DNA from 2 places in the Embleya sp. NPDC005575 genome. Region 1 is predicted to be linked to the other one. Evidence: riboswitches for the same ligand, from Rfam matches in the RefSeq annotation. Region 1 holds a riboswitch; the other holds the start of a gene.
The links. A riboswitch is a leader RNA that binds a small molecule or an ion and turns the genes downstream of it on or off. The one in region 1 is predicted to bind glycine.
Positions count from the first base shown of each region.

Region 2: it holds a riboswitch for glycine, as region 1 does, so the genes downstream of both, gcvP (aminomethyl-transferring glycine dehydrogenase) here and gcvT (glycine cleavage system aminomethyltransferase GcvT) in region 1, are expected to answer to the same signal.

Region 1 covers NZ_JBEXCV010000014.1:15,437-33,562, forward strand. The annotation lists gene mnmA (tRNA 2-thiouridine(34) synthase MnmA) at 1-76, opposite strand, end outside; gene ABZS54_RS07245 (cysteine desulfurase family protein) at 251-1,438, opposite strand; gene ABZS54_RS07250 (trimeric intracellular cation channel family protein) at 1,806-2,480, opposite strand; gene ABZS54_RS07255 (ABC transporter ATP-binding protein) at 2,517-3,902, opposite strand; gene ABZS54_RS07260 (ABC transporter ATP-binding protein) at 3,947-5,047, opposite strand; gene ABZS54_RS07265 (ABC transporter permease) at 5,047-6,054, opposite strand; gene ABZS54_RS07270 (ABC transporter substrate-binding protein) at 6,157-7,923, opposite strand; gene ABZS54_RS07275 (ABC transporter permease) at 7,961-8,956, opposite strand; gene ABZS54_RS07280 (enhanced serine sensitivity protein SseB C-terminal domain-containing protein) at 9,265-9,993, opposite strand; gene ABZS54_RS07285 (enhanced serine sensitivity protein SseB) at 10,146-10,862, opposite strand; gene ABZS54_RS07290 (AAA family ATPase) at 10,892-11,623, opposite strand; glycine riboswitch at 11,805-11,898, shown strand; gene gcvT (glycine cleavage system aminomethyltransferase GcvT) at 12,270-13,370, shown strand; gene gcvH (glycine cleavage system protein GcvH) at 13,540-13,914, shown strand; gene glyA (serine hydroxymethyltransferase) at 13,947-15,215, shown strand; gene ABZS54_RS07310 (enoyl-CoA hydratase-related protein) at 15,306-16,079, opposite strand; gene ABZS54_RS07315 (Ig-like domain-containing protein) at 16,206-17,429, opposite strand; gene ABZS54_RS07320 (NAD(P)H-binding protein) at 17,681-18,126, opposite strand, start outside.
Region 2 covers NZ_JBEXCV010000151.1:874-12,025, reverse strand. The annotation lists gene ABZS54_RS34350 (hypothetical protein) at 1-33, shown strand, start outside; gene ABZS54_RS34345 (DUF5999 family protein) at 188-388, shown strand; gene ABZS54_RS34340 (TetR/AcrR family transcriptional regulator) at 496-1,143, shown strand; gene gcvP (aminomethyl-transferring glycine dehydrogenase) at 1,180-4,101, opposite strand; glycine riboswitch at 4,302-4,398, opposite strand; gene ABZS54_RS34330 (DUF4230 domain-containing protein) at 4,447-5,115, opposite strand; gene ABZS54_RS34325 (DNA polymerase IV) at 5,195-6,544, opposite strand; gene ABZS54_RS34320 (ElyC/SanA/YdcF family protein) at 6,594-7,280, opposite strand; gene ABZS54_RS34315 (MerR family transcriptional regulator) at 7,327-7,941, opposite strand; gene ABZS54_RS34310 (bifunctional nuclease family protein) at 8,400-8,873, opposite strand; gene ABZS54_RS34305 (MerR family transcriptional regulator) at 9,021-9,743, opposite strand; gene ABZS54_RS34300 (FHA domain-containing protein) at 9,770-10,288, opposite strand; gene gcvH (glycine cleavage system protein GcvH) at 10,662-11,048, opposite strand; gene ABZS54_RS34290 (DUF881 domain-containing protein) at 11,123-11,152, opposite strand, start outside.

The sequences.
Region 1 (18,126 bases):
AGTCGACCCCGCCGGACATGGCGGCGAGCACCCGAAGGCGGCGGCCGTTGGCAGGGGGAAGCGTGTAATCAGACATGGCGCCTCAAGAGTACGTGGTCACCCCGCCGACCCCCGAGGGGATTACCCGAGCCGAACACGACCCGCCGATCGGCCCGATCCCAAGGAACCACCGGCCCCGCCCCGAAGGATCACCCGAACCGAATCCGCACCCGATCCCAGCCCCAGTCCCCGGCCCCACCCAAAGCGTGCCCTACCGGCGCGCCGCCACCGACCCCGCCGATCGGGCCCGGGTGACCACCGGCAGGATCGCCTCGGCCAGCTCGGTGACCTCGGCCTCGGTCGTGGTGTGCCCCAGGCTGAACCGCAGCGAGCCGCGGGCCCGGGCGCTGTCCGCGCCCATCGCGAGCAGTACGTGGCTCGGCTGGGCGACACCCGCCGAGCAGGCCGACCCGGTCGAGCACTCGATCCCGCGCGCGTCGAGCAGCAGCAGCAGCGAGTCGCCCTCGCAGCCCGGGAAGGAGAAGTGCGCGTTGCCCGGCAATCGGTGCGCCGGGTCGAGCCGCCGATCTCCGTTGAGCTGCGCGTCCGGCACCGCCGCCACGATCCGCCGCACCAACTCGTCCCGCAGCGCGCCCACCCGCCGCGCGTACTGTGTCTGTTCGCGCACCGACTCCTCGGCCGCCACGGCAAGCGCGGCGATCGACGCGGCGTCCAGCGTTCCCGAGCGCACGTCGCGCTCCTGGCCGCCGCCGTGCAGCACCGGCACCGGCGTGATACCGCGCCCGAGCACGAGCGCGCCGCAGTTCCCCGGGCCGCCCAGCTTGTGTCCGGTGACCGTCATCGCATCCAGGCCGGCCGCCGAGAAGTCGACCGGAATCTGGCCGACCGCCTGAACCGCGTCGGAGTGGAACGGGATGCCGAACTCGTGCGCGATCTCGACCAGCTCGGCGATCGGTTCGACCGTGCCGACCTCATTGTTGGCCCACATCACCGACACCAGCGCCACCGACGCCGGATCGCGTTCGATGGCCACCCGCAGAGTGTCCGGCTGCACCCGCCCGTCGGTGTCCACGTCGAGCCACTCGACCTCCGCGCCCTCGGCCGACTCCAGCCACAGCACGGGGTCGAGCACGGCGTGGTGCTCCACCGGACTGACGAGTATCCGCCGCCGCGCCGGGTCCGCCGCGACCCGCGACCAGTAGATCCCCTTGACCGCGAGATTGTCTGCCTCGGTGCCGCCGGCGGTGAAGACGATCTCGCTCGGTCGCGCACCCAGCGCATGGGCCAGCGACTCGCGGGACTCCTCCACCGTGCGGCGCGCGCGTCGCCCGGACGCGTGCAGCGAGGACGGGTTCCCGAGTCGGGCAAGCTGTACGGTCATCGCCCGGATTGCCGAAAGGCGCATCGGGGTGGTCGCCGCGTGATCGAAGTAGGCCATCGCACTGCGCAGCTTAGTCGGGTACGCGCGGGCGCCGGCGCGGACGGCCGTACACCCGTCCGTAACGCGGCCCTCCGGGCACGAATCGGCCGAGCCACAAGCGCCGGGACGGCAGCACCGCGCTCACGTACGCGACGATTCGCCGGCGCAGGCGCCCGTCCTTCGGATCCGGTTGTCCCGGCTCTGGTGGTCGTAGGTCAACGGCTGCCGGGTCTCCCACACATCCCGGTGCAACGCGCGCCGAGGCGGATCGGGCACGGTCCACCCTTATGAGTGGCGCATTGCGCCTGCCGGCCGACGACGAAGGCCGGTGCTGCGGGCCGGCGAAGTCGCCGGAAGAGGGTCGGTACGAGCGCATGCCGCCGGCTCACTGCTCCTCGGCGCTGGTGCCCGAGTTCCGGCGCCACGCGCGCGGCGCCCGCCACCCGCGCCGGAGCGCGAGCACCCGGAGCAGGAACGCGAAGGTCACCGCCGCCGTCGCGGTGACCGGCCCGAACAGGTCGAACTCGATCAGCGCGGCGGTGATGCCCGCGCCGAGCAGCGCCGGGAAGGTGTAGATCTCCCGGTCCCAGCGCAGCAGCGTGGGCACTTCGCGCGCCAGCACATCGCGCATCGCGCCGCCGCCGACGGCGGTGGTCACCCCGAGCGCGGCGGCCGGGATCGGATTCAGGCCGTACGCGTACGCCTTCGCGGTGCCGGTCACGCAGAACAGGCCGAGCCCGGCCGCGTCCAGCACGTCGATCGCCGACATGATGCGCTCGACTTGGGGGTGCAGGAAGAAAACCAGGCCCGCGGCGAGCAGTGGAGTGGAGAAGTAGCCGAGATCGGTGAAGGCCGCCGGTGGCACCGACCCGATGATCACATCGCGTATCACCCCGCCGCCGAGGGCGGTGACCTCGGCGAGCAGGGTGATCCCGATGACGTCGAAGTTCTTCCGGACGGCCATCAGCGCGCCGGCGGCCGCGAACACGAAGATGCCGATCAGGTCCAGGACCTGTTGCAGCGTGTGGTGGAAGATCTCGGGCGGCACCTCGGGCGACATAACGGATGTTCTACACCGCCGGGTACGGCCCGTTACTCACGGGGCAGATGTGGGCGGTGTGTCCTCCCGATCGGGCTTTCCATCCGGCTTCCCGTCGGCCTTCGCGTCGGTCCTGCCCTCGGCATTCCCGTCGGCCTTCTGCTCGACCTCCGGCGCGGTCTCCGGCTCGGCCTCCACGGCCTCGGGGGCCGCGTCCGTCGAAGGTGCCTCCGTCGCCGGCGCGTCCTTCGAGAGCGCGTCCTTCGAAGGCGCGTCCGCCGCCGGCTTCACCAGCTCCACCACCTCGACCGCGCCCTCCCCCGCAGGCACGTTCTCCGGGAAGTGGCAGGCCACCTGGTGCCGTCCGGCGATCTCGGTCAGCGGTGGCTCCTGGGTCTTGCAGATGTCCCGCACCTTCCAGCACCGGGTGTGGAACCGGCAGGCCGGCGGCGGGTCCATCGGACTGGGCACGTCGCCCTTGAGCAGGATGCGATCGCGGATCTCGCGCCGGGCCGGGTCCGGCACCGGGACGGCGGACATCAGGGCGACCGTGTACGGGTGCTTGGGCGAGGAGTAGAGGTCCTCGCGGTCCGCGATCTCGACGATCTTGCCGAGGTACATCACCGCGACCCGGTCGCTGGTGTGCCGGACCACCGACAGGTCGTGCGCGATGATCAGGTAGGTCAGCCCGAACTCGCTCTGTAGGTCGTCCAGCAGGTTGACCACCTGCGCCTGGATGGACACGTCCAGCGCGGACACCGGCTCGTCGGCGACCACCAGCTTGGGTCGCAACGCCAACGCGCGCGCGATGCCGATCCGCTGGCGCTGGCCGCCGGAGAATTCGTGCGGGTAGCGGTTGTAGTGCTCGGGGCTGAGCCCGACCAGTTCCAAAAGCTCCTGCACGGCCTTCTTGATGCCGCCCTCGGGGGTGACCTTCTGCAACCGGAACGGCAGCCCGACGATGGTGCCGACGGTGTGCCGGGGGTTCAGCGAGGACTGCGGGTCCTGGAAGATCATCTGGAAGTCGCGCCGCAGCGGCCGCAGTTGACCGCGAGAGAGTCCGGTGATGTCGCGCCCGCCGAACTCGATGGTGCCCTCGGTGGGCTCCAGCAGCCGCATCACCATCCGCCCGGTGGTCGACTTGCCACAGCCCGACTCGCCCACCAGACCCAGCGTCTCGCCCTCGCGGATGTCGAAGTCGAGACCGTCCACGGCCTTGACCGCGCCTGCTCGGCGCCGGGTGACCCCGGACCGGATCGGGAAATGTTTGCGCAGCCCGCGCACGCGCACCAGCACGTCCCGCTCCCGCACGGCCGGGGAATCGGCGGCCGCCTCGGCGGCCTGCGCAGCTTTCACGTCGTCTCCCGCTCGGGCGCCCTCGGTCACTTCAGCGTTCCCGTTCCCTTTGTTTCCGGCCGTGCCACCGGCCGTGTGCCCGTCCATGTGACCGGCCGTGTGCCCGTTCGCTTTCACGTTCGCCGTCTCGCTCACAGGCGCGGCCTGATGTCCTCGGTCCAGATCCGCTCGCGCTCCTGGATGTCCAGGTGGCATGCGGTCCGGTGGCCCGGCTCGATCTCGAGCAGTCGGGGGACCTCGGTCTTCTCGCGCCCGTCGTTGTGGTCCGCGTACGGGCAGCGGGTGCGGAACGCGCAGCCCGAGGGCAGCGAGATCAGGCTCGGCGGGCTGCCCTTGATCGGCATCAGCCGGTCCTGGCGGTCCCGGTCGAGCCGGGTCAGCGAGCCCAACAGGCCCCACGTGTAGGGGTGTCGGGGCTGCTCGAACAGGGTCCGCGAGGGGCCGTGCTCGACCGCCCGACCGGCGTACATCACCAGCACGTCGTCGGCGAGCTCGGCGACCACACCCAGGTCGTGCGTGATCATCACCACCGCGGAGTTGAACTCCCGCTGCAGGTCCCGGATCAGGTCCAGGATCTGGGCCTGCACGGTGACGTCCAGCGCGGTGGTCGGCTCGTCCGCGATCAACAGTTCCGGGTCGCAGCTGAGCGCCATCGCGATCATCGCGCGCTGGCGCATGCCGCCGGAGAACTGGTGCGGATAGTCGTCCACGCGCCGGTCGGGACGCGGGATGCCGACCCGGCCGAGCAGGTCGATCGCGTGCGTGCGGGCCTGCTTGGCGGAAACCTCGTTGTGCACCTGGTAGGCCTCGATGATCTGGTGGCCCACTGTGTAGTACGGGTGCATCGAGGACATCGGGTCCTGGAAGATCATCGCCATTCGACGGCCGCGCATCAGCCGGACCTGCTCGGGCGTCGAGCGCACCAACTCCTGTCCGTCCAGCCAGATTTCGCCGCCTATTCGGGCGCTGGTGTTGCCGTGCAGGCCCATGATCGCCAGCGAGGTGACGCTCTTGCCGGAGCCGGATTCGCCGACGATGCCCAGGGTGCGCCCGCGCCGGAGCGAGAAGTCCACCCCGTCGACGCTGCGCACCAAGCCGTCGTCGGTGGGGAAGTGCACGGTGAGACCGCGCACTTCCAGGAAGTTGTCGGCCTCCGGCGGCGGGCCGGCCGGGGCGAGCTCGGGTATATCGGCCGCGGTGTCCCGCTTGCGGCGCGGTAGCAATCTGGGCATCAGGTCCTCACCCGGGGATCGACGACCGCGTAGAGCAGGTCCACGACGAGGTTGGCCAGGATCACGAAGATGGCGGCGATCATCGTCACGCCGAGCACTTCGGGCAGATCCTGTTGCGTGATCGCCTCGACGGCGAACTTGCCGATTCCGTCGAGCGAATAGACCTGTTCGGTCAGGATCGCGCCGCCCAGGAGCAGGCCGACGTCCATGCCGAAGATGGTCAGGATCGGCGTGAGCGCCGCGCGCAGCCCGTGTTTGACGATGACGTCCCGTTCGCGCAGGCCCTTGGCCCGCGCGGTGCGGATGTAGTCCTCGCTCATCGTTTCGAGCATGCCGGCGCGGGTGAGTCGGGCGTACAGCGCCGCGTACAGGAACGCCAGGGTCAGCCAGGGCAGGATCAGGTTCCAGGCCCAGCTGCCGGGATTGTCGAAGAACGGCACGTAGTGCACGCCCTTGAAGATCGGCCATTGATAACTGAACAACGCCAGTGCCACCAGGCCGGTGAAGAACGGTGGCAGGGACACTCCCGCGAGCGCGAAGCCCATCGAGAAGCGGTCCCAGAGGCTGCCGCGTTTGAGCGCCGAGATCACCCCGATCGACACGCCCGCGAGCAGCCAGATCACCGCGGCGCCCGCGGCCAGCGACAGCGTGACCGGGATCCGGTCCTGCAACCGCGGCCACACCTCCAGGTTGTTGCGGAAGGAGAAGCCCAGGCACGGCGGCGCACAGTGCACCTTGCGTACGCCGGTGTCGTAGTCCTTGCCGGCGATCATGCCCTTGACGAATTTGCCGTACTGCTCGGGCACCGACTTGTCCAGCCCGAGACTGTGCTTTACCTGCGAAATCGCCTGCGGGCTGGGCGATTTGCCGACATACCGCGCGGCGAGTTGGTCGCTTGTGGCGCCTCCCAGACGCGGAATGAGGAAGAAGATGGCGAAGACCGCCATGGTGACGATCAACAGGAGCACCACCGCTCCCGCCAGTCGCCTGAGCAGATAGAAAATCATGAGCCGGCGACCCGGTCCGGTGCGGGGAGCGGGATCACCACTCCCCGCACCGGAACTGACGGGCCTTCACCTCTCCTTCGGGCTACTGACCTCGTCGCAGGCTTACTGGATACCGATGTTGAGGTAGTCGTACATCCCGGAGTACGCGGGCGTGACGACCAGGTTGGTCACGTTCGGCGGGCGGTAGAGCAGCGACTTGGTCCATGCGAACGGAACCATCACCGCCGACTCCATGACCTTCTGGTCCAACTGCTGCCAGATGCCCGCGCTCGCGTTCGGGTCGATCGTGCGGGTGGCCTGGTCGATCAGACCGTTGACCGCCGGGTCGTTCAGCTCGGACAGGTTCGTGCCACCGGCGGGCTTGATCGCCCGGCCGTCCACGATCTGCTGGAAGAAGCCGAACTGGGTCGGGAAGTCGGGACCCCACTGCATGAACATGATGCCGACCTTGTTGTCCGCCACCCACTTGGGCACACCGGCGAACTGGGTGAAGTAGTCACCCGAGGGGTACTGGCGGATCTCGATCTTGATGCCGACCTTGGCGAGCGCGTTCTGCACCGACGTGGCGCCCGCGACCTCCTTGGGCCGGTTGCTGCGCGCGGTGAGCACGGTGCTGAAGCCGTCCGGCTTGCCGCACTGCTTGAGCTCGTCCTTGGCCTTGGCCACGTCACCGGTGTGCTTGTCGCCGTTGGGGTACATGTCGGCGACCTTGGAACCGGCCAGCGTCGGCGGCATCAGGTTCGTCGCGATGTCGGCGCCGACCTCACCGCCGACCGCGCGCTGCATCTGCGCCTTGTTCACCGCGTACTGCACGGCACGCCGGCAGTGCACGTTGTCGAACGGCGGGGTCTTCGAGCTGATCGCGAGGTACGCCAGCGCACCGGAGACCGCGTCGTCCGAGTTCGCGGCGAGCTTCTCGTCGGTCAGGATCTTGTTCTGCGCGGCGGCCTGGACACCGGTACCGACCACGTCGAGCTGCGCGGTGTTGGCGAAGAGCCGGTTGTCGACGTCGTTCGCGTCCTGCTTCTCCAGGAGCTCGATCCGGTCCGGCAGCGCCTTGCGCAGCGGGTCGGTGCTCGGGTCCCAGTTCGGGTTGCGGACCAGGTTGACCGCCTTGCCGGGCTCGTACTGGCCGTCGACCATGTACGCGCCGGAGGCGAGGGGGTGCTTGACGTACTCCTTGCCGGTGTCCTTGGCGCGCGGTACCGGCGCGGTCTGCGGGAGCGCGGCGAGGTAGTTGAAGTCCGCGAACGGCTCCTTCATCTTGAAGATGATGGTGTAGTCGTCCGGCGTCTCGATCGCGCTCAGGCCCTGCTTGTCCGCGGAGTCCTTGTACGGGCCCTTGTAGGTGCCGTCCGGGTCCAGGTACTGGGTGAAGTACGCCGGGCCGTTGGGCAGGATCTCCTTGTCGAAGGTCCGCTCGACCGCGTACTTGACGTCCGCGGCCTTGACCTCGGTGCCGTCCTCGTACTTGACGCCCTTGCGCAGGTGGTACGTCCAGGTCTTGCCGCCGTCGTCGGTCTTGCCCACCTCGGTGGCCAGGTCCGGCGCGAACTCGTAGCTCGCGTTGCCCGGGGCGGGCTTGAAGGTCAGCAGCGGACGGGCCATCAGCCGGGAGAAGTTCCAGGCCGAGGCGTAGTACATGTCGCCCGGGTCGAGCGAGTCGAACTTGTCCGAGCTGACCAGCTTGAGCGTGCCGCCCTTCTTGGTCGACTGGTTGACGACCTCGGTGATGGCCTTGTTGCTCGGCGAGTACTTCTTCTTCGAGCCGCCGCCACCACCGCCACACGCGGTTGCGGCCATCGCGGTGACCGCAACGACGCCGATCAGCGCTTGGGCCCTGCGCCTGCGAGTTACCGGGTGTTTCATCGCTGGTCGTGCCTCCTCGTGGGGACTTGCGGGATATTCAGCGGCTGCGTGGGTCGAGGGCGTCTCGAAGCCCGTCGCCGAGCAGGTTGAACGCGAGCACGGTGATGAAGATCGTGACTCCGGGGACGACCATGAACATCGGTGCGTCCTCGTACCGGGAGGTGGCGCGCGCGAGCATGCCACCCCACGAGGCGGTGGGTTCTTGAACGCCGACCCCCAGGTACGAAAGGGCGGCCTCGAACAGGATGTTGGTCGGGATCAGCAGCGTGGAGTACACCAGGATCGGACCGACCAGGTTCGGCAGCAGTTCCTTGAAGATGATGTGCCGATCGGTGGCCCCGAGGCTGCGGGCCGCCTCGACGAACTCCCGCTCGCGCAGCGACAACGTCTGGCCGCGCACGATGCGGGCGATGTAGGGCCAGCTGAAGAAGCCGATCACGAAGATCAGCACGGTGACCCGGAGCGTGTCGCCCTTCATGCCGAACGCCTCGCCCTGGAGGCTGCTGCCGATCGCGATCGCGAACAGGAGCAGCGGGAAGGCCAGGAAGACGTCCATCGCGCGGCTGATCAGCGCGTCGACCCAGCCGCCGAAGTAGCCCGCCACGGTACCCAGTACGACGCCTATGACCACCGACAGGAGCGTGGCGAGGAAGGCCACGAGCATCGAGATGCGGGCGCCGTAGACGATGCGCGAGAAGATGTCCCGGCCGTTGACCGGCTCCAGACCCAGCGGATGGTCCCAACTGGCACCACCGAAGCTGCCATTGGGAATGTTCAACACCGGGTCGAGCAGATCGTCGTGGTACTCGGCGGGATCGCCGCCGACGAAGGAGGTGATCACCGGGGCGAAGATCGCCACGAGGACCATGAAGATGATCACCACGCCACCGGCCATCGCGACCTTGTCGCGACGGAATCGGGCCCACGCGATCTGGCCGAGGGAACGACCCTCGATGCGTACGCCGGCGGACTCGGCGATCGCTTCGGGGTGCGCCTCTCGGGCCACACCGGTGGTCTCGATCGGTGCCGTCATGGATCGACCCTCCCCGCTCACGGATGCGACGGCGGCTCGGGATCGCCGATCCCGTCGCCATACCCGGCATTGCGATCCCGATGATCTTCGGGATCTGTCGTCCGGGTGAGACTCCTCCGTGACGGGGGGCACCAACAGGGGTCGAGGGATACCTTTACTGAACCGTGATTACGGCGACACGATTCACGGGTTGATCCGCGTAGATCGGTCACGAAATCACAACAAGGCAGTGGTTGATGACGTGACGTCAGTTTTTTGGGGGCATCAGTGCCTGTTACCCCCTCCCGCCACTGTGTGCCGATCTTCGTTCACTGCGTGTTGCGCGCGGCCTCGTCGAGCATGTCGATGCCGATGAACGGCCGGGTGTGCTCGCGCATCCACGCGGCGACCGGGTCGAACGGGTCGTCCAGTGCGACCGAGGACAACGTCAGGCCGGCCGGCGCGGCGGCCGAGGCGGCCGCCATCGCGTCCCGCATCCGTTGCATCGTGGCGGGCTGATTGTCCGTCAGGCGCAGGCCGATCACGAGGCGTTCGGGTCCGACCGTGGGCCGTACCCAGGCCCGGTGCGCGGCTCGCACCACCTGGGTCTGGAACAGTTGGCCGCCGAGCAGGGCGTAGAACGCCGGGTCCCACAGGGTCGGTTCGCCCACTTCCAGGGGGCCGGCCATCAACCGGTCCAGGCCGCCGACGATCCGCCGGAGGTCGAGGTAGGGCACGCCGACGCCGCCGCCCTGAGCGTGCGGATTCAGCCACAGGCCCCAGTGGTCGGTGTACAGCGAGGAGGCGATCTCGGTGACCGGGCAGACCTCGAAGGAGCGATCCCAGCCACTGAGACGCAACTGCTCCTCGGACGTGAACGCCGGGGCGTAGCGCCACCCGGCCACGTCCATGTTCCCGTACTGGGCATCCGGGCTGCCCGGTTGTCCCTGCCACAGCAGCATCCACACGTGCGCGCCGGTGAGTGCTTCGAGCAACCGCTCGTAGGCGTCGTAACGCCCGGGCGTCACCTGGCTCAATGCCTGTTCGACCTGGTTCACGACGTCCTCCCCGAATCCGAACCGATGTACCGATGTACCGCCGGACCGATCGCCGGTCCGATGACATGATTTCGATGAATGCCGCGGCGCCGGAACCCGGGCGCGCCGGTGTGTGCCGCGCACGCGGGTGCGCGGAATGCACGGGTGCGGGCTCAGCGCTGGTCGGCCCGTAGGTAGAACGGCTGGGTCTGTTCCAGCATCCAGTCCCCCACAGGATCCTGCGCGACGTCCAACAGCACCACGTTCACCGGCCACGGGGATGCGGCCCGGCCGAGCGCGCGCTCCAGGGCGCCGACCGCGGCCAGCCGGTCCTCCTCCTGCCAGCGATCCAACTCGACGCCGATGAACAGGCACGGCGGATCGGACTCGATCACGCCCAAGCCGCGTCGCGCACTCAGCACCACCGGCACGTGGGTGAACTCGGCGGCGGCCGCGATCAGGAACTCCATCGGCTCCTCGTCCGGCTCGTACAACCGCACCCGCGCGCCGCGCACACCCGCGCCGGGCAGCCGGGCCAGTTCCAGCACGCCCGGCGGTGGGATCGGAATGCCCGCCTCGCCGCCCGGGTTGACCGCGATGCCCACGTTCGGCGGCATCCCGCGGGCGAACTCGCGCATCGGCGCGACCGTGCACGGCATCGGGCCGGCGATCCGCCGGAACTCCTCCTCCGAGGAGAACACCGGCACATACGGCCGGCCGTCGATCTCGGTGGTCGGCAGCGTCAGTTCGCTGTCGGCCGGGTTGCCGCCCTCGGGCAGCGGCACCCACACGTCCGCCTCGGCCAGGGCCTCGAAGAGAGCCTCGGCCCGGGACGGGTCGTGCATCGCCGCGACGAGCGCGCTCTCCACGGGATTGGCCGGAAACGGCATGGTGGTGCTCCTCTGGTGTCGGCCGCAGTTTACGACTCGGTCGGCTGTCGCCGTCGGGACTGTCCGGGTACGGGGTCTGCGAAAACGATCCGGCTGAGCTTCCGGGCGGCCGAGCGGTCCAGCAGTACGCACGACGTGAAGCCGCCGGGAGCGGACGCCAGGGTGGGGCCCGCGTCCAGCCACGGCGTCAGTCGGGCGAGCAGTTCACGCCACTCGCGGTGGTGCCGGGCGAACACCGATGTGGACACTCCGCGCCCACGCGCGCGTTGGCCGGAAAGCGCCTGATGGGCGGTCACGTCCAACAGCAGTGCGTGTGCCGAACTGCCGCGCCGACGAGCGACGAGCACCAGCACCCGGCGCAGCATCGGGTTCCGGCCGCTGTCGTGCACGACCACGGCGCCCGGGCCGCGCAGCGCCCGGGCCACCTCGCCGTAGTGCGAGAGCCGCACCAGCGGCCGATAGGCCCGATACGGGATGCGCCCGGCACGCACCGCCCAGCGCGCCCGGACCAGGTCCGCGTCGAGCACGGCCACGGTCGGCCCGGGGGTGACCACCCGCGCGAGCAGCGTGCTCTTGCCGGCCCCGGGCAGGCCGGTGACCACGAGCACACACGAGGCCGGATAGGCCAGCACGTCCACCACCCGGTCGCCGATCCGGTTTCCCGGGCCATCGCGCTCCTCGCGGAGGTCGTGCACGGACCGGGGCATCAGTACGCCGCCCGTCGCGGCGCCGGTATGCGCCCCCGCCGAGTCCGTCTCCACGAGCCCTCCCTTGTCCCGAACCGTCCTGCCTTGCGCATGGTGTCGCACCCTCGCACCCTCGCGCGCGAGCGCGTGTCGGCCATCTCTCCAAGTCGGCAGCCCTCGGACTCGGCGGGTCCCGGTCCCGGCGGGGGATTGACGACACGCGCTAGCATGCCGGGCACAACCTCATATCGGCCGTCGACCCCACGCGGAAGAGTCCTCGCCCACGAGCGGGGCGCCGAAGGAGCAACTCCTCCCCGGAATCTCTCAGGCACCGATACCGCATGGGTCAGGCACTTCTGGAAAGCAACCGCACCGCTGGTGCGGTTCACCCACGGTGCAAATCGCAGTTTTCGCGCGGATGCGCTCGGACGCGATGAAGCTCTCAGGTTCCGATGACAGAAGGGGAGGGCACCCCACTTTTCGACCGACTCTGGTCGAAAAGGGCTGAACGCCATGGCAGGGAGCCCCCTTTGTTGTCGTATTCGCCGCACCGCCCGTCACCTTTCGCCGCACTCCGCGCCGGCACCCGCTCCTCGTCCGCGCGCCGCGTCCGCGCTCCGCGCGTGGTGCGCGCGGCCGAGCGCGCGGCCGTTCGCCATGCCCCCGACCGGCCCGCGCCCCTCGGGTGTTCCCGCCGGCGCCCCCTCGAAGGAGCCTTCGCATGACCACCGACCGCCGGACCCCGCTCGACGCCGTGCACGACGCGCTCGGGGCCACGATGACCGATTTCGCCGGTTGGCGGATGCCGCTCCGGTACGGGAGCGAGCGCGACGAGCACACTGCGGTGCGCACCACGGCCGGCCTGTTCGACCTCACCCACATGGGTGAAATCGAGGTCACCGGCCCGGACGCCGCCCGCGCGCTCGACCACGCCCTGGTCGGTTTCGTCTCGAAGATCGGGGTCGACCGCGCCCGGTACACGATGATCTGCACCGAAGAGGGCGGCATCGTCGACGACCTGATCGTCTACCGGCTGGGCGACGAGCACTTCGTGGTGGTGGCCAACGCGTCCAACGCGGATGTGGTCGCGGGCAGCCTGAAGCACCGCTCGGAGAACTTCGACGCCACGGTGCGCGACGCGTCCGAGGAGTACACGCTGCTCGCCGTGCAGGGCCCCGCGTCGACCGCGATCGTCGGCTCGCTCACCGACGCCGACCTGCCCGCGCTCAAGTACTACGCGATCCTGCGCACCGAGGTCGCCGGCGTCCCGGTGCTGCTCGCGCGCACCGGCTACACCGGCGAGGACGGCTTCGAGCTGTTCGCCGCGCCCGACGACGCGGTCGCGCTGTGGGAGGCGTTGCTCGCGGCCGGGAAGCCGCACAGCCTGGTGCCGGCCGGGCTGTCCTGCCGGGACACGCTGCGCCTGGAGGCGGGCATGCCGCTGTACGGTCACGAGCTGACCCGGGACACCACGCCGTACGAGGCCAACCTGGGTCGGGTGGTCCGGCTGGACAAGCCCGAGGACTTCGTCGGGCGCGACGCGCTGGCCGCGGCGCAGGCCGACGTGCGCCGAACGCTGGTCGGGCTCACCTCGCCGGGCAAGCGGGTCCCGCGTGCGGGCTACCCGGTGGTGGACGCGGAGACCGGCGAGCGGGTCGGCGAGGTCACCTCCGGCGCGCCCTCGCCGACGCTGGGTGTGCCGATCGCGATGGCGTACGTGGCTTCGGAGCGGGCCGAACCGGGCACCCGGCTGGCCGTGGACATCCGCGGCAAGGCGGAGCCGGTCGAGGTCGTCGCGCTGCCGTTCTACAAGCGGGCCTGACCCGAGCCGCACGCGGGGCCCGATCCCGGGTCCTCGGGCGCGACCGACGCGGGCCCTCGGGCCGGCGGCACGAACCGGCGGCACAAACCGGCGGCACAAACCGGCGGCACAAACAATTACAAAACCACCTGAGGGACAGACCCTCCTCATTCGAATGGAGAATGGACCCGTGCACGCACCCCAGCACCTGCGCTACAGCAAGGAACACGAGTGGCTCGACGAGGCGGCCTCCCCCGCCCTCGTCGGCATCACCAAGCACGCGGCCGACGCGCTCGGCGACGTGGTGTTCGTCCAGCTTCCCGAGGTCGGTCAGACGGTCGTCGCCGGCGAGCCGTGCGGCGAGCTGGAGTCCACCAAGTCGGTCAGCGACATGTACGCGCCGGTCTCCGGCGAGATCGTCGAGATCAACGACGCTGTCGCCGAGGACCCCGCCCTGGTGAACTCCGACCCCTTCGGGGCGGGCTGGCTGTTCAAGGTGCGCATCGACGGCGAGGCCGAGGGCCTGCTGTCGGCCGACGAGTACGCCGCGTTCTGCGGCGAATGATCGAGATCGACCCGATCGAGGAGCTGACAACCGTGACGATCCTGGACCGTCCGCTGAGCGAGGTGGACCCGCAGGTCGCCGCCGCCGTCACCGACGAGCTGCACCGCCAGCAGAACACCCTGGAGATGATCGCCTCCGAGAACTTCGCCCCCGTGGCGGTGTTGGAGGCACAGGGTTCCGTCCTGACCAACAAGTACGCCGAGGGCTACCCCGGCCGGCGCTACTACGGCGGCTGCGAGCACGTCGACGTCGTCGAGCAGCTCGCCATCGACCGGGTCAAGGAGCTCTTCGGCGCCGAGGCCGCCAACGTGCAGCCGCACTCGGGCGCGTCCGCGAACGCCGCCGCGATGTTCGCGCTGCTCACGCCCGGCGACACGATCCTCGGCCTGGACCTGGCCCACGGCGGCCACCTCACCCACGGCATGAAGATCAACTTCTCCGGCAAGCTCTACAACGTGGTCGCCTACCACGTCGACGAGAAGACCCACCGGGTCGACATGGAGGAGGTCGAGCGCCTGGCCAAGGAGCACCGACCGAAGCTGATCATCGCCGGTTGGTCGGCCTACCCGAGGCAGCTCGACTTCGCCGAGTTCCGCCGGATCGCCGACGAGATCGGCGCGTACTTCATGGTGGACATGGCGCACTTCGCGGGCCTGGTCGCCGCGGGTCTGCACCCCAGCCCCGTGCCGTACGCGGACGTGGTCACCACCACGACGCACAAGACCCTGGGCGGCCCGCGCGGCGGCGTCATCCTGTCCAAGGCGGAGTACGCCAAGAAGATCAACTCGGCGGTCTTCCCGGGCCAGCAGGGTGGCCCCCTGGAGCACGTGATCGCGGGCAAGGCGGTGGCCTTCAAGGTCGCCGCCTCCGACGACTTCAAGGACCGCCAGCGGCGCACCCTGGAGGGCTCGGTCATCCTCGCCGAGCGGCTCACCCGCAAGGACGTCACCGACGCGGGCATCACCGTGCTCACCGGCGGCACCGACGTGCACCTGGTCCTGGTCGACCTGCGCGACTCGGAGCTCAACGGTCAGCAGGGCGAGGACCGCCTGCACGAGATCGGCATCACGGTCAACCGCAACGCGGTCCCGTTCGACCCGCGCCCGGCCATGGTCACCTCCGGCCTGCGGATCGGCACGCCGGCCCTGGCCACCCGCGGCTTCGAGGCGGCCGACTTCGAGGAGGTCTCCGACATCATCGCCGAGGCCCTCCTCCCCGGCTTCGACGACACCCGCAAGGCTGCCCTGGCCACGCGCGTCACGGCCCTGGCGAAGAAGCACCCGCTGTACCCGAACCTCTGATCCCACCTCGCGGATCCACGTTCACGCCGACGGCCGCGGGGCCGGCGGGGCACTCGCCCCACCGGCCCCGCGGCCGTTTCGCGGTCGCGATCAGCGGCCCGTGAACTTCGGCTTCTCCTTGGCCACGAAGGCGCGCATGCCGGTGGAGCGGTCCTCGGTCGCGAACAGTGCGGTGAACTGGAGGCGTTCGATCTCCAGGCCGGTGTCCAGGTCGACGTCGAGGCCGCGGTCGATCGCTTCCTTGGCCGCGCGCAGCGCGTATACCGGGCCGTTGGCGAACTGCGTGGCCCACTTCACCGCCTCGGCGTACACGTGCTCGGCCGGGACCACCCGGTCCACCAGGCCGATCGCGAGTGCTTCGTCGGCGGCCACGAAGCGGCCGGTGAAGATCAGGTCCTTGGCCTTGGCGGGGCCGATCAGTCGGGGCAGCCGCTGGGTGCCGCCGGCGCCCGGGATGATGCCCAGGGTGATCTCCGGCTGGCCCAGCTTCGCGGTGTCGGCGCACACCCGTACGTCCGCGCACAGCGCGAGTTCACAACCGCCACCGAGCGCGAAGCCGGTGATCGCTGCGACGACCGGCTTGGGGATCTCGGCGACCGCGGTGAACGAGGACTGGAGCGCGGCACCCCGGTCGGCCATGTCGACGTACGCCATGTCGGCCATCTCCTTGATGTCCGCACCCGCCGCGAACACCTTCTCACCGCCGTAGAGCACGACCGCGCGCACGTCCGCCCGCTCACCCGCCTCGTGCGCCGCCGCCCGAAGCTCCTCCTGGAGTTGCCGGTTCAGCGCGTTCATCGGCGGCCGGCTCAGCCGGATCGTGCCGACGCCGTCGGCCACTTCCAGGTTGACGAATTCGCCCATGACGCTCTCCTTTGGTCAGCCCTGATGTGCTGACCCGACCTTAGGCGCCGGCACCCCGCGCGGCCGTGCGTGGGGCCGCCGGCGCGTGGGTCGCGGCCCCGCGCCCGAAGGCTCGGTGCCCGTGCCTCAGTGCGTCGGCGTCGTGGTCTTCGGCGCGCCGCCGCCCGGTGTACCGCTCGCGATCCACTCGTTCCAGGGCAGGTTCCAATCGCCGAAGCCGTTGTCCGGGTCCACGGTGCGCTCGTCGGAGCCGGAGATGTCCACGACGTCGCCCGGGATCACCCGGTCGTACAGCCACTTGGCGTTCTCCTTCGTCATCGAGACGCAGCCGTGACTGGTGTTCTCGCTGCCGAAGACACTCGGGTCGGCCCAGTAGTTGCCGTGCACGAAGGTGCCCGACGTGGTGATCCGCATCGCGTTCGGCACGTCGTCGATGTCGTACTCGCTGCCCAGACCCACGGTCTGCGAATTCATCCGGGTCTTCTCGAACTTCTCGGTGATCGCCATCCTGCCGTTCCACGTGCTGTACTTCGGCGACTTGCCGGCCGTGATCGGGATGGTCTTGATCAACCGGTCGTTCTCGTACACCTTCATGGTGTGCGCCTTCACGTCCACCATGGCGACCCGCTTGGTGGCGGCCACCTTGAAGCTGTAGCTCTTGAACTGGTTGGCGATCGCGCCATTGCCGACGTCGACCCCACGCAGGTTCAGGTTGACCTTGACGCTCGTACCGGGCGCCCAGTAGTCCCTGGGCCGGTAGTCCACGCGGGTGTTGTCGAACCAGTGCCAGGCACCCTCGACCCTGGGCTCGACGTCGACGGACAGCGCCTTCTCCACGGCGGCCCTGTTCTTGACCGGGTAGTCGAAGGTCAGTGACACCGGAAAGCCCACGCCGACTGTGGCGCCGTCCTCGGGGCTGAACCTCGCGGTGACCTTCTTGTCGCCGGACAACGTGCCGAACGTCGCCCGCGCGGTGGTGGGCGTGTTATCGGGGTTGGTCGCGGTCGCACTGACCGTGTACTTGCCGCCGAGGGTGAAGGCGACCTTGGGCTTCCAGGACTTGCCGTCCGGGTCGAGTGCGCCGTCGACCGGTTCGTTCTGCGCGTTGACGACCTTGACCTCGCCGAGCCTGCCGCCGTTGACCGCGATCGTGATCGGCGCCTGTGGGTCGATCGCGGTCGCGCCGTCCGCCGGGGTCAGCGTGATCGCCGCCGGATCGGCGCCCTTCTTCTGATCGCCCTTGGCCGTCGAGGTGTTCCCGCCCTCGGTCTTCTTGCCGGCGTCCTTGCCGTCGTCGGAGCTACAGCCCGTCACGAGCAGGAGCGCGCCGAGCATCAGTGCGGGCAGCACACGCCATCGAGCCGGCGACCGCCTCGACGAGAGCGGCTTCGATCCTGCTGACATGTACGGGTAGTCCCTTCATCCGGAGCCGAGTCGTGACCCGGCCTGGGCCGAGAACCACATCTCACATTCCATGTGACGAATCGAACATCCGCCGCGGTTCCGAAGTCTCGGTCACCTGCGGGCAAATGCGGCCATCACGGCCATCCTCTCGGACAACGGGCAGCCGGCTCACCGCGCTTGCGCCGCGTCGACGTGCCTCACTCGGCCCGCCGATCGGCCTCCACCAGTTCGTGGACCAGCGCCGGATCCGGGTATCCCGGCCGATCGGCCCCGCCGGCGGGCAACTGACGGATGATCAATTCGTACCCCCATTCGCCCTCTCGGGCCCGAGGGCGGGTCGGTGGCTGTGGTAGGACCGTGACGATCCGCTGGAGATCCGTACCCTCCGCGGCCTCCAGCAACCACCCCCAGGTGTCGCCTGGTGAACCGTCCCCGTCGGCGCCGCGATCGAGGTGCACCACGGTGTGCGCACCCTCCAGCACCGCGCCCAGTCGCGCCGGGTCGCACAGGTCGCTCACCGCGACCCGGATGCCGGCCGCCCGCAGCGCGCCGACCGCGCCGCGATCGCGGACGGTGGCCCGCACCTCCCCGCCCGAGGCCGCGAGTTCGAGCGCGACGGCACGACCGAGAGGTTGGTCGGCTC
Region 2 (11,152 bases), on a different contig from region 1:
CGGCCGGCCGCCGTGGGGGCTCCGGACAGCTGATCACACCCGGGCGTTCACACGTGTGGTCACATCTTGGGCGCAGTCGGGTGAGAACTGCGAGAAGGCGTGCGCGCGGGGCTTCGGAGGCGGACACTGTGAGCTGCCGGGCAAGGCTGCCCGACGCGCTCCGCGCAGACACCGAGAAGGTACGAGGATGTGCCAGCACCGACCGCATTGCCCGCCGGCGGACAGTCCCGATCGTGAGGCCGCCGCCGTTGTGGCCGCTCATTTCGAACAGGGATGGAGCCTGCTGTGCAACGGCGTCGTCCTGTTCGAGGACACGGGCGAACTGCTGCCGGACGGACGCACCATCGCCCCGCACCGCCCCCCTGTAGGGTTGGTTTCGGCGGCCTGATTCGTTCGCACGGCCCCAACGAGCCGGAGGTCACCGCGTGACGACCTCCGGCTCTCGCCTGTCCGGAGCCGGTCGGGCCGCCTTCCCGATACAGTCCGAGCGACAACATGCTGCGATGCAGCGACACGATGTTGGGCGCGACGACGACTCGGAGTTCCATCCTCATGCCCAGTGGCGGCACCCCTCGGCCCGGTCGCCCGCGTGATCCACGCACCGACGAACTGATCCTGGCCGCGGCCCGCGAGCTGGTCGCCGAGCAGGGCTACAACCGGGTCAGCATCGAGGCCGTCGCCCGCCGGGCGGGCGTGACCAGGCCGACCGTGTACCGCCGCTGGCCCTCGAAGGCGCACTTGGTGCACGAGGCGGTCTACCCGGCCCGCGAGATGAGCTTTCGGCCGCTGCCGCAGGAGGACTTCGCGACCGGCGTGCTGCGCTTCGCCGAGGCCGCGCTCGAGTCGTTCCGGCGCCCGGAGACCGCGGCCGCGGTGCCGGGGCTGCTCGCCGAGTACCGCGACCAGCCCGAGCTCAAGGAGTTGCTGGTGGCCCGGATGGATCCGGTCCGGGCGATCTTCCGGGCCTTCGTGGCGGACGCGGTCGCGCGCGGTCAGGCCCGCCCGGACGTGGACGCCGACCTGCTCTTCGAATCACTCAGCGGCGCGTTGATGTTCGGCGTCCTGGGCAGCGGCCTGGCCACCAAGCCCGGTTTCGCCGCATCGGTGGCCCGACTGCTGACCCACGGCGCGGCCCGCCCCTGATCGGAACATCTGCGATCGGGAGCGGGCTGCGCGTCGTCAGTTGTTGCCGTACGCCTCGATCGGCGGGCACGAGCAGACCAGGTTGCGGTCGCCCTGGGCACCGTCGATCCGGCGCACCGGCGGCCAGTACTTCTCGGCCGGCACCACACCGGCCGGGAAGACCGCCTCCTCGCGCGTGTAGGCGTGCGCCCACTCGCCCGCAAGCAGCGCGGCGGTGTGCGGCGCGTTGCCGAGCGGGTTGTCGTCGGCGGGCAGTTCGCCCGACGCGACCCGGTCGATCTCGCCCTTGATGGCAATCATCGCGTCGCAGAACCGGTCGATCTCGTGCAGGTTCTCGCTCTCCGTCGGCTCGATCATCAGCGTGCCGGGCACCGGGAACGACATGGTCGGCGCGTGGAACCCGTAGTCGATCAGCCGCTTGGCGACATCGTCGACGCTGACCCCGGTGGCCTTGGTGATCCCCCGCACGTCGATGATGCACTCGTGCGCGACCAGGCCGTTCGGGCCGGTGTAGAGCACCGGGAAGTGCGGCGCGAGCCGCTTGGCGACGTAGTTGGCGCCCAGCACCGCGACCTGGGTGGCCTCCTTGAGCCCGTCCGGGCCCATCAGCCGCAGGTAGGTCCACGGGATCGGCAGGATCGCCGCCGAACCCCACGGAGCGGCCGAGATCGGCCCCACGCCGGTCTCGGGGCCGGCTGCGGGCTGGAGCGGGTGGTTGGGCAGGTACGGCGCCAGGTGCGCGCGCACCGCGACCGGGCCGACGCCCGGACCGCCGCCGCCGTGCGGGATGCAGAACGTCTTGTGCAGGTTCAGGTGCGATACGTCGGCGCCGATCGCGCCGCCCGGCTGGGCCAGCCCGACCAGTGCGTTCAGGTTCGCGCCGTCCACGTACACCTGGCCGCCGGCCTCGTGGATGGCCGCGCACACCTGCTCGATGCCCTCCTCGAACACGCCGTGCGTGGACGGGTAGGTCACCATCAGTACCGCGAGCGTGTCCCGGTGCTGCTCGATCTTGGTGTGCAGGTCGGCCAGGTCCACGTCGCCGTTCTCGCCGGTCTTGACCACCACGACGCGCATGCCCGCCATCACCGCGCTGGCCGCGTTGGTGCCGTGCGCGGAGGAGGGGATCAGGCACACGTCGCGGGCGGTGTCACCGTTGGCGTGGTGATAGGCGCGCACCGCGAGCAGGCCCGCGAGTTCGCCCTGCGAACCGGCGTTGGGCTGGAGCGAGACCTTGGCGTAGCCGGTGATCCGGGCCAGCGAGTCGGCCAGGCCGTCGATCAGCTCCAGGTATCCCGCGGCCTGATCCACCGGCGCGAACGGGTGCAGGTTCGCGAACTCGGGCCACGTGATCGGTTCCATCTCGACCGTGGCGTTGAGCTTCATCGTGCACGAGCCGAGCGGGATCATGCCCCGGTCGAGTGCGTAGTCCTTGTCCGCGAGCCGCTTGAGGTAGCGCAGCATGTCGGTCTCGGAGCGGTGCGTGTGGAAGACCGGGTGGGTCAGGAACTCGGTGTCGCGCAGCAGCGACTGCGGCAGCGCGTCGGCGGTGACCGCGTCCAGTGCGGCCACGTCGCCGGTGACCCCGAACGCGCCCCAGACCGCCTCGACATGCGCTCGCAGGGTGGTCTCGTCGCAGGTGATCCCCACGTGGTCGGCGTCCACCGGGCGCAGGTTGACCCCGGCCGCGCGGGCCGCGGCAAGCACCTGCTCGGCCCGGCCCGGCACGCGCACGCCGACCGTGTCGAAGAAGTCGCCGTGCACGACCTCGACGCCGCCCGCCCGCAGGCCCGCCGCGAGCACGGCCGCGTACCGGTGGGTGCGGCGTGCGATCGAGGTGAGCCCGTCCGGCCCGTGGTAGACCGCGTACATCCCGGCCATCACGGCCAGCAGGACCTGCGCGGTGCAGATGTTGCTGGTCGCCTTCTCCCGGCGGATGTGCTGTTCGCGGGTCTGCAGCGCGAGCCGGTAGGCGGGCGCGCCGTCGGCGTCCACGGACACCCCGACCAGCCGGCCCGGCATGCTGCGGGTGAGCTTCTCGCGAACCGCCATGTACCCCGCGTGCGGACCGCCGAAGGCCATCGGCACACCGAAGCGCTGGCTGGTGCCGACCGCGATGTCGGCGCCCATCGCGCCCGGCGCGCGCAACACGGTGAGTGCGAGCAGGTCGGCGGCGACCGCCACCAGCGCGCCCTGCGCGTGCGCCGCCTCGATCACCGGCGTCAGGTCGCGGACCCGGCCGTCGGCGCCGGGGTACTGGAGCAGCACGCCGAAGCAGCCGTCCTCGGGCAGCCCGTCGGTGGTGTCGGCGACCACGACCTCGATACCCAGCGCCTGCGCGCGCGTGCGCACCACGGCGACGGTCTGCGGCAGCGTGGCCGCGTCCACGACGAACACGTCGCTCTTGGCCCGACCGGCCCGCCGGGCCAGGGTCATCGCCTCGGCGGCGGCGGTGGCCTCGTCGAGCAGCGAGGCGCCTGCCACGTCCAGGCCGGTCAGGTCGGTGACCACGGTCTGGAAGTTGAGCAGCGCCTCCAACCGGCCCTGCGAGATCTCCGGCTGGTAGGGCGTGTAGGCCGTGTACCAGGCGGGGTTCTCCAGCACGTTGCGGGTGATCACCGGCGGGGTGAAGGTGCCGTGGTAGCCGAGCCCGATCATCGAGGTCAGCACGCTGTTGCGGGAGGCCAGCTCGCGCAGTTCGGCGAGCACCTCGGCCTCCGAACGCGCGGCGGGCAATGCGAAGCCCTCCAGCGCGCGGATCGCGGCGGGCACCGCCGCGTCGGTCAGCTCGTCCAGGGATCCGTAGCCGATCGCGGCGAGCATCTTCGCCTGCTCGTCGGCGTCCGGACCGATGTGCCGACCGGTGAACGGCGACGCGGCCTCCAGGCCGGTCAACGAGCCGGGACCGGAGGGGAGTACGACGTGAGCACGCGTCGGGGCAGGGGTGCGCGGGGTCATCGCGAAAGGCCTCCTGGATCGCTCCTGGACGGACACGCGGGTCGCGGGTCCACCGGCCTCCCCCTCTGTCATCTGTACCTGAGAGCTTCACCGCGCCCGGAGCCCCGGTCGAACCGGTTCCCACGGGCGCGATTTGCACCGTCGGCGAGGATCCGACCCGACTCGGCGAGCCACGTGCGAATCCTGCTTTCCAGAGTGCCCACGACCACGCGGTACGGGTGCCTGAGAGATTCCGGGGAGGAGTTGCTCCTTCGGCGCCTCGTGTGCACGACACGAGGACTCTCCCGCGCGAACGTAATGGGCGGTCTCAACGGTATCAGCGTGACAGCCGCCGGGGCCTGCGCACTAGGCGTAGGTCACAGTGGTGGTCGGATAACCCAGGGATCGCATCATTCCCTGGAGCATGCCGGTGGTGTTGCGTTCCGCGCGCTCCACCAGTCCGGCGGTCTTCGCCGCGTCGTCGATCTTCTTCGTCGCCAGCACGTAGAGCTGTTGCTGATCGCCGGGATTGCCGGAGAAGAAGTCGCCGAGACGGTCGAACAGGCCCCTGTCCTGGGCAATCACGTGGCTGTTCTTCTGGTCGAGCGCGGCGGGCGCGAGCCGCGCGTGCGGGAGCTTGATGGTTACGCTCTTGTTGTCCGGCGAGGTCCGGATCGCATCCTGGCCGATTCCGCCGAATTCGACGAAGCCGCCGACCTGGCCGACCCCGATGAACAGCGTTCGCTGGCCGCGGACGGCGTCCGGGAGGAATTTGGCGTCCTTCTCCAGGTCCACTACGACCTGGAAGGTGCCGCTGACCGCCTCGTAGCGGCTGAGATCCTGCACCGCCTTGAGCATCACGGGCCCGCTGTGGTCCTTGGTGGTCTCGCCGAACGGATTGAATCTTCCGGGCAGCAGGTTGACCAGGCCGACCAGCACCAGGGCCAGCACGATGAAGCCGACCAGGAGCGTGACCAGGAAGGCGGGCAGGCCCAGCTTGCGGCGCGCCGATCGGAAGGCCCCTTGCCCTCGCATCGGCCGCTCTTTGACATCAGTCATGGTGGGGACACCCCCGAGGAGTCGTCTGCCCGGCGCCTGCCCCGGATCGCCGCGGCTATCCCCGGTCGACGGGCGGTAGCGGAATCGGTTCCCCCGGTCGCAGCGCCGGATCGGTGATCGCAAACGTGCGCACCCGGCCGGGCCGCCCGCCCGGCACCTCGAACCGCACGGTGACCCGGCCGACGCCGCTGCCCTGCACCCAGCCGGGCCCGAACCCCTCGTGCAGCACGTCCTGGCCCGGCGACCAGGAGACCCGCTCCGGGGCGGCCTCCGCGGGCGCTTCCGCGGCGGCCTCCGTGCCCTCCTCGACCGGCTCACCGGGCTCCGGCTCGGCCCCGCCGAACAGGTCCTGCTGGGCGAAGTCGGCCAAGCCGCTCACGCCCACCCCGAGCAGCCGCACGCCGCCCGTGACGTCCACCTGCGCGGCCAGCCGACGGATCGTCTCGCGCACCACGCCCGGATCGTCGGTGGGCCCGCGCAGCGTCTCCGAGCGGGTCAGCGTGCTGAAGTCGTAGCGGCGCAGCTTGAGCACGATCGTGCGCCCGGAGCGCCCGGCGGCGCGCAGCCGCTCCACGCACCGGATCGAGAGCCGGTCCAACTCCCGCGTGATGCGCTCGCGGTCCACCAGGTCGGTGGCGAAGGTGTCCTCCACCGACACCGATTTCGCGTCCCGGTCGGCGACCACCGGGCGCGTGTCCAACCCGGCGGCCAGTACGTGCAGCCCGTGTCCGTGCGCCTGGCCGAGCAGCCGCACGAGCTCGCTCTCGTCGACGGCGGCCAGGTCGGCCACGGTGTCCAGGCCGGCCCGGCGCAGCACGTCGCCGGTGGCCGGGCCGACCCCGGGCAGCGCGCGCACCGGCAGCGGGTCCAGCATCGCCCGCTCGGCGCCGGGCGCCACCACGCACAGCCCGTCCGGCTTGTCCGCCTCGGACGCGATCTTGGCCAGCAGCTTGGAGGTGGCCGCGCCGACCGAGCAGGTCAGCCCGGTGGCCGCGTGGATGTCGGCGCGCAGCCGCACGGCGATCTCGGTGACCCGCCGGGTGTCCAGCGTGCCGCCGTGCGGGCCCGCCTCCAGGTCGACGAACGCCTCGTCCAGGCTGAGCGGCTCCACCAGCGGCGAGAGCCGATGCAGCAGCTCCATCACGGTGTCGCTGACCTGCCGGTACAGCGCGAAGCGCGGGCTGAGGAAAGCGGCGTTGGGACAGCGTCGGCGGGCCTCGCCGATCGACATCGCCGAGTGCACGCCGAACACTCGGGCCTCATAGGAGGCGGTGGCCACCACCCCGCGCGCGCCGATGCCGCCGACGATCACCGCCTTGCCGGCCAGGCTGGGCTTCGCGGCCTGCTCGACCGACGCGTAGAACGCGTCCATGTCGAGGTGAAGGATGCCCGGGGCCTGTCTCACACCGGGCAATGATGACGCACGCGACCGACATCGGCGTGCGTTGACTCACTCAGTCGCTCAGGGCGCGGCGGATCTCGTCGTTCCTCGGATCGCGTGCGCGCGGATCCGGTTTGACCACGATCTGACCGGTCGCCTTGATCGCCGCGAGCATCTCGCGCCCGGTGCCGTACACGGTGGGCCCGATGTGGCCCCACGTGAAGGACTCGTCCGGGACGCCGTACGCGGATATCCCGGCGGCCCGGCACAGCCCGAGCGCACGCCGCAGATGGAAGCTCTGCGTTACCACGATGACCCGGTCGATCCCGTAGACGTGCTTCGCGCGGACGCAGGACTCCCAGGTGGAGAATCCCGATTCGTCGCTCACGATCCGGTGCTGCGGGATTCCCCGGTCCGCGAGGTAGCGCCGCATCACCCCGGTCTCGTCGTAGCGGTTGCCGCCGCCGTCGCCGCTGACCAGGATCACCCGGGTCTTGCCGGCCCGGTACAACCCGAGTGCGACGTCCAACCGGCGGGCCAGCAGATCGGACGGCCGGTCCCCGTGCACGCCCGCGCCGAGCACCATCGTGACGTCCTGGTACGGCACGTCGGCCGGTGAGCGGACCCGGTTCCCGGCGTACAGGTGCAGCCCCGTGATCGGGGCCAGTCCGGCCACGGTGAGCAGGACGGCGGCCTGATAGCCGCGTCGTTGGGCTCGCCGCGAGCGCGGCAGGGTCGGCCGACGAATGATCACGTCCATGGGGACGTCCTGCCCGTCGGACCGGTTCCCATCCGCCGCGGGCGCCTCAGACCGCCTTGTCGCGCCGCCTGCGCGCCAATTCGTCGCCCGGATGGACCGGCGTGATCGGCTCTCCGGTGCCGGTGTCCTCGCCCTGGAGCTGCGCGAGCGAGCCCTCGACCTCGCGCCACACCGCCCCCACGGCGATCCCGAAGACCCCCTGGCCACCCTGGACCAGGTCGATGACCTCGTCGTACGACGTGCACTCGTACACACTGGCGCCGTCGCTCATCAGCGTCATCCCGGCCAGGTCGCCGATGCCGCGGCCTCGCAGGTGGGCCACCGCGATCCGGATGTTCTGCAGCGAGACGCCGGTGTCCAGGAGCCGCTTGACGATCTTGAGCACCAGGATGTCGCGGAAGCCGTACAGGCGCTGGGTGCCCGAGCCGTGGGCCGGGCGGACCGTGGGCTCGACCAGGCCGGTGCGCGCCCAGTAGTCGAGTTGGCGATAGGTGATGCCGGCCGCCGCGCAGGCCGTCGGGCCTCGGTAGCCGACGTCCTCCGACGGGGTGCCGGCCGGCGAGACGTCCTGCCGCCGGGGGCCCGCACCGGGGTCGGTCGCCGGCAGAGGACGTGCCGTGCGGGCGCGTTCCGCCGCCGTGATGTCGCCGGTGCTGCTCACGCCGACCTCCCTTTCGTCTCCCCGCGCCCGGGTACGGCGCAAAGAGTCTCTTCAGTCCCGGGCCGCAGGCGGCGAGGTGCAACGCGCAGGGGTCATCCCGGAACTGTCGATTTCGACGGTAGGCAGTCACCAACAGCGCGTCAACGACCGCGCCGTTCGGCACGCCGAGTGACGCTCCTCGCACGAGTGGTTTGAACCAACGCTTCAGGGGTAGGTCTGGCCACTTTGCCGCTGATCGAAACGGATCGAAACGGATCGACTCCGACTGTCTGTACACCGCGGTCCGGCGGGCGGGTCCGAGCGTGTGCGCGACCGCCGGCCGCAGCCCCCGGCCGGTCGGCGGCGGCGCGATCCGGCCGGTCCCGAACGCAAAGAACCGCCGACCGGTACCCCCTCGCCGAGGACGGCGGGCGGGACGGTCGGCGGCTTCGGACGCGCACCGGGCCGAAGCGGGCCGGCTATTGGCTCGTGGTGCCGAAGTCCTCGGGCGAGATGTCGTTCAGGAATTCCCTGAACTTCTCGATCTCGTCCTCCTGCTCGTTGGGGATCACGATGCCCGCCTCGTCCAGGACCGCGTCGCTGCCGACGATCGACGTCCCGGTCCGCAGCGCGAGCGCGATCGCATCCGACGGGCGCGCGCTGACCTCCACGCCGCCGGAGAAGACCAGCTCGGCGTAGAACACGCCCTCGCGCAGGTCGGTGATCCGGATCTGGGTCAATTCCTGCCCCAACGCCTCCAGCACGTCCCGGAAGAGATCGTGCGTCAGAGGACGCGCGGGTACCACGCCCTGTTGGGCGAACGCGATGGCCGTCGCCTCTACCGGGCCGATCCAGATGGGGAGATAACGATCGCCCCCCGTCTCCCGTAGGAGCACGATCGGCTGGTTAGAGGGCATCTCCACCCGGACGCCCACAACCTCTAGCTCGTTCACATCGCCACACTAGCGCGCCCGACTGTCGGTCACCGATCCCCAGGGGCCGAATTGGTCGGGGATTCGTCGTTTTTTCTTCGTGGGGCGAGACGCATGCCCCGACTCGCCGCGCAACCGGGATCACCGGTGGCCGGGCTGCCGGGCTGCTCAGCGGCCCAGGCGGGGCGCGAGCGCCGTGGTGACCAGGACGGTGTGCAGCCGCGAGGTGAGCGCGAGCAGGTCGCGCACGGTCTCCTCGGCACCCGCCTTGGCACGCGCACCCCGGCGGTGCAGGAGCGGCGCGACGATCTGTTCGACCAGAGCGGCCTCGCGGTCCGCGGCGGCCTTGGTTTGACGCAGGTGCCGCGGTTCGACGCCGTAGCGTCCCAGCGCGGCCACCAACCGGGCCACCACCAGCGCGTCACCGTCGTAGACCACCGCGTGTTCACCGTCGGCGCCGCCGGGACGCGGGCGGTGCGGCTGGATCAGCCCGAACTCCTCCAGCCGCGCCAGGTCCACGTCCTGGATGCCGGCCGCAGCGATCAGGCCCGGCCGGTCGAGCAGCACTGTGGTGCCGTCCCGACCGGCCGACCCGGGATCGCCGTCGGCGTCCTGGGCACGCTCGGCTTCGGCCGGGGTCGGGCCGGCCGGTTCGAGCCCGCGATCCATCGCGTCCAGTTGATCCTTGATCACCCGGAGCGGCAGATAGCGGTCGCGCTGCACGCGCAGCACGTAGCGCAGTCGTTCGATGTCGGCGGCGCCGAACTTGCGATAGCCCGACGGGCTCCGCTGCGGCTCGATGAGCCCTTCCGCCTCGAGGAACCGGATCTTGGAGATGCTGATGTCCGGGAACTCGGGACGCAGCAGGGTCAACACCCCGCCGATGCTCAAGGAGACCGATCCGGCCGCCGCCGGACTCACCCGATCTGCCCTTGCCGACTGGGGAAGAAGACCAGTCGGTACTTGCCGATCTGCACCTCGTCGCCCGGCGTCAGCGGGATCTCGTCGATCCGCTCGCGACCCACGTAGGTGCCGTTGAGGCTGCCCACGTCGGCCACCGCGAAGCCGCCGGCGGTGCGGCGGAACTCCGCGTGCTTGCGCGAGACCGTCACGTCGTCGAGGAAGATGTCGCTCTGCGGATGCCGACCGGCCGTGGTGCGGTCCGAGTCGAGCAGGAAACGGCTGCCCGAGTTGGGCCCCCGGCGGACCACGAGCAGCGCGGTGCCCGGCGGCAGCGCGTCCACCGCGGCCTGCGCCTCGGGGGTGAGGATCTCGCGGGGCGCGGGTTCCGCGTCCAGCGCCTCGATGCCGCTGATCGAGATGGTCGAGGTCTGCTCGGACGCCCGCTCGGCACCCGCACCCAGGCGTGCGCCGCAGTTGGAGCAGAACCGGCCACCGGGCGGATTGTGATGCCCACACGTGCTGCACACCACCACGTCGGCCTCCTGACCCGTTCCGGTCGAACCTCGACCTTCGGTCGAGAGTTGCCCGAAACTTATGCGCGCCGTGTGTTCGTGGTCAACAGCGACATGCCCGGCGGTCGCGTCGGAGTCGCCCAGCTGCGGAGCGGGTGCGGGAGATGAGCCGGCGGACGCCCCGTACGGGGTGCCCGGCGGCATCGTCGGCGGGGCGGCCGGCGGGTTGCCGGCCCTCCCCGCATCGGCAGCCGGCGCGTCGCCGGAGCGACGGGAACGACCGAACAATTTCGCGAACAACTTCACGGGCGAACCTCCCCGAGAGAACCTGGCCCGCCCGTGGGGCAGGAGGAGTGGGTCGTGGTGATGGACTGCCTACCGCTTCGCCGGGCCGTCAGGAGCCCAGGCTGTTCTGATAGGCGGCCGCGTCCAAGAGCGCGGCCGGTGCGGCGGGGTCGTCGAGGCGTACCTCGAACATCCAACCGTCGCCGTAGGGATCGGAGTTGACCAACTCCGGTGCGCCGTCGAGCACGTCGTTGACGGTGGTCACGACGCCGTCGAGCGGCGCGAAGAGGTCGCTGACACTCTTGGTCGATTCCAGTTCGCCGCAGGGCTGTCCGGCCACGACGCGAGTGCCGACCGGCGGCAGCGTGACGTAGACGATGTCACCGAGCGCGTCCTGCGCGAATTCGGTGATGCCGATCCGCACCGTCCCGGAGATCTCTTCCATGACGCGCACCCATTCGTGCTCCGTCGTGTACGCGAGATCTGCGGGGTACATGCGGACAGCCTGCCCTTCCTGCCTGATGAGTGGTGCACCGACGGCGACCGGCGGACTGATTCTGTCAGGTGTACTCACCCGTTACCGGCGCCCGGTGCCGAGCG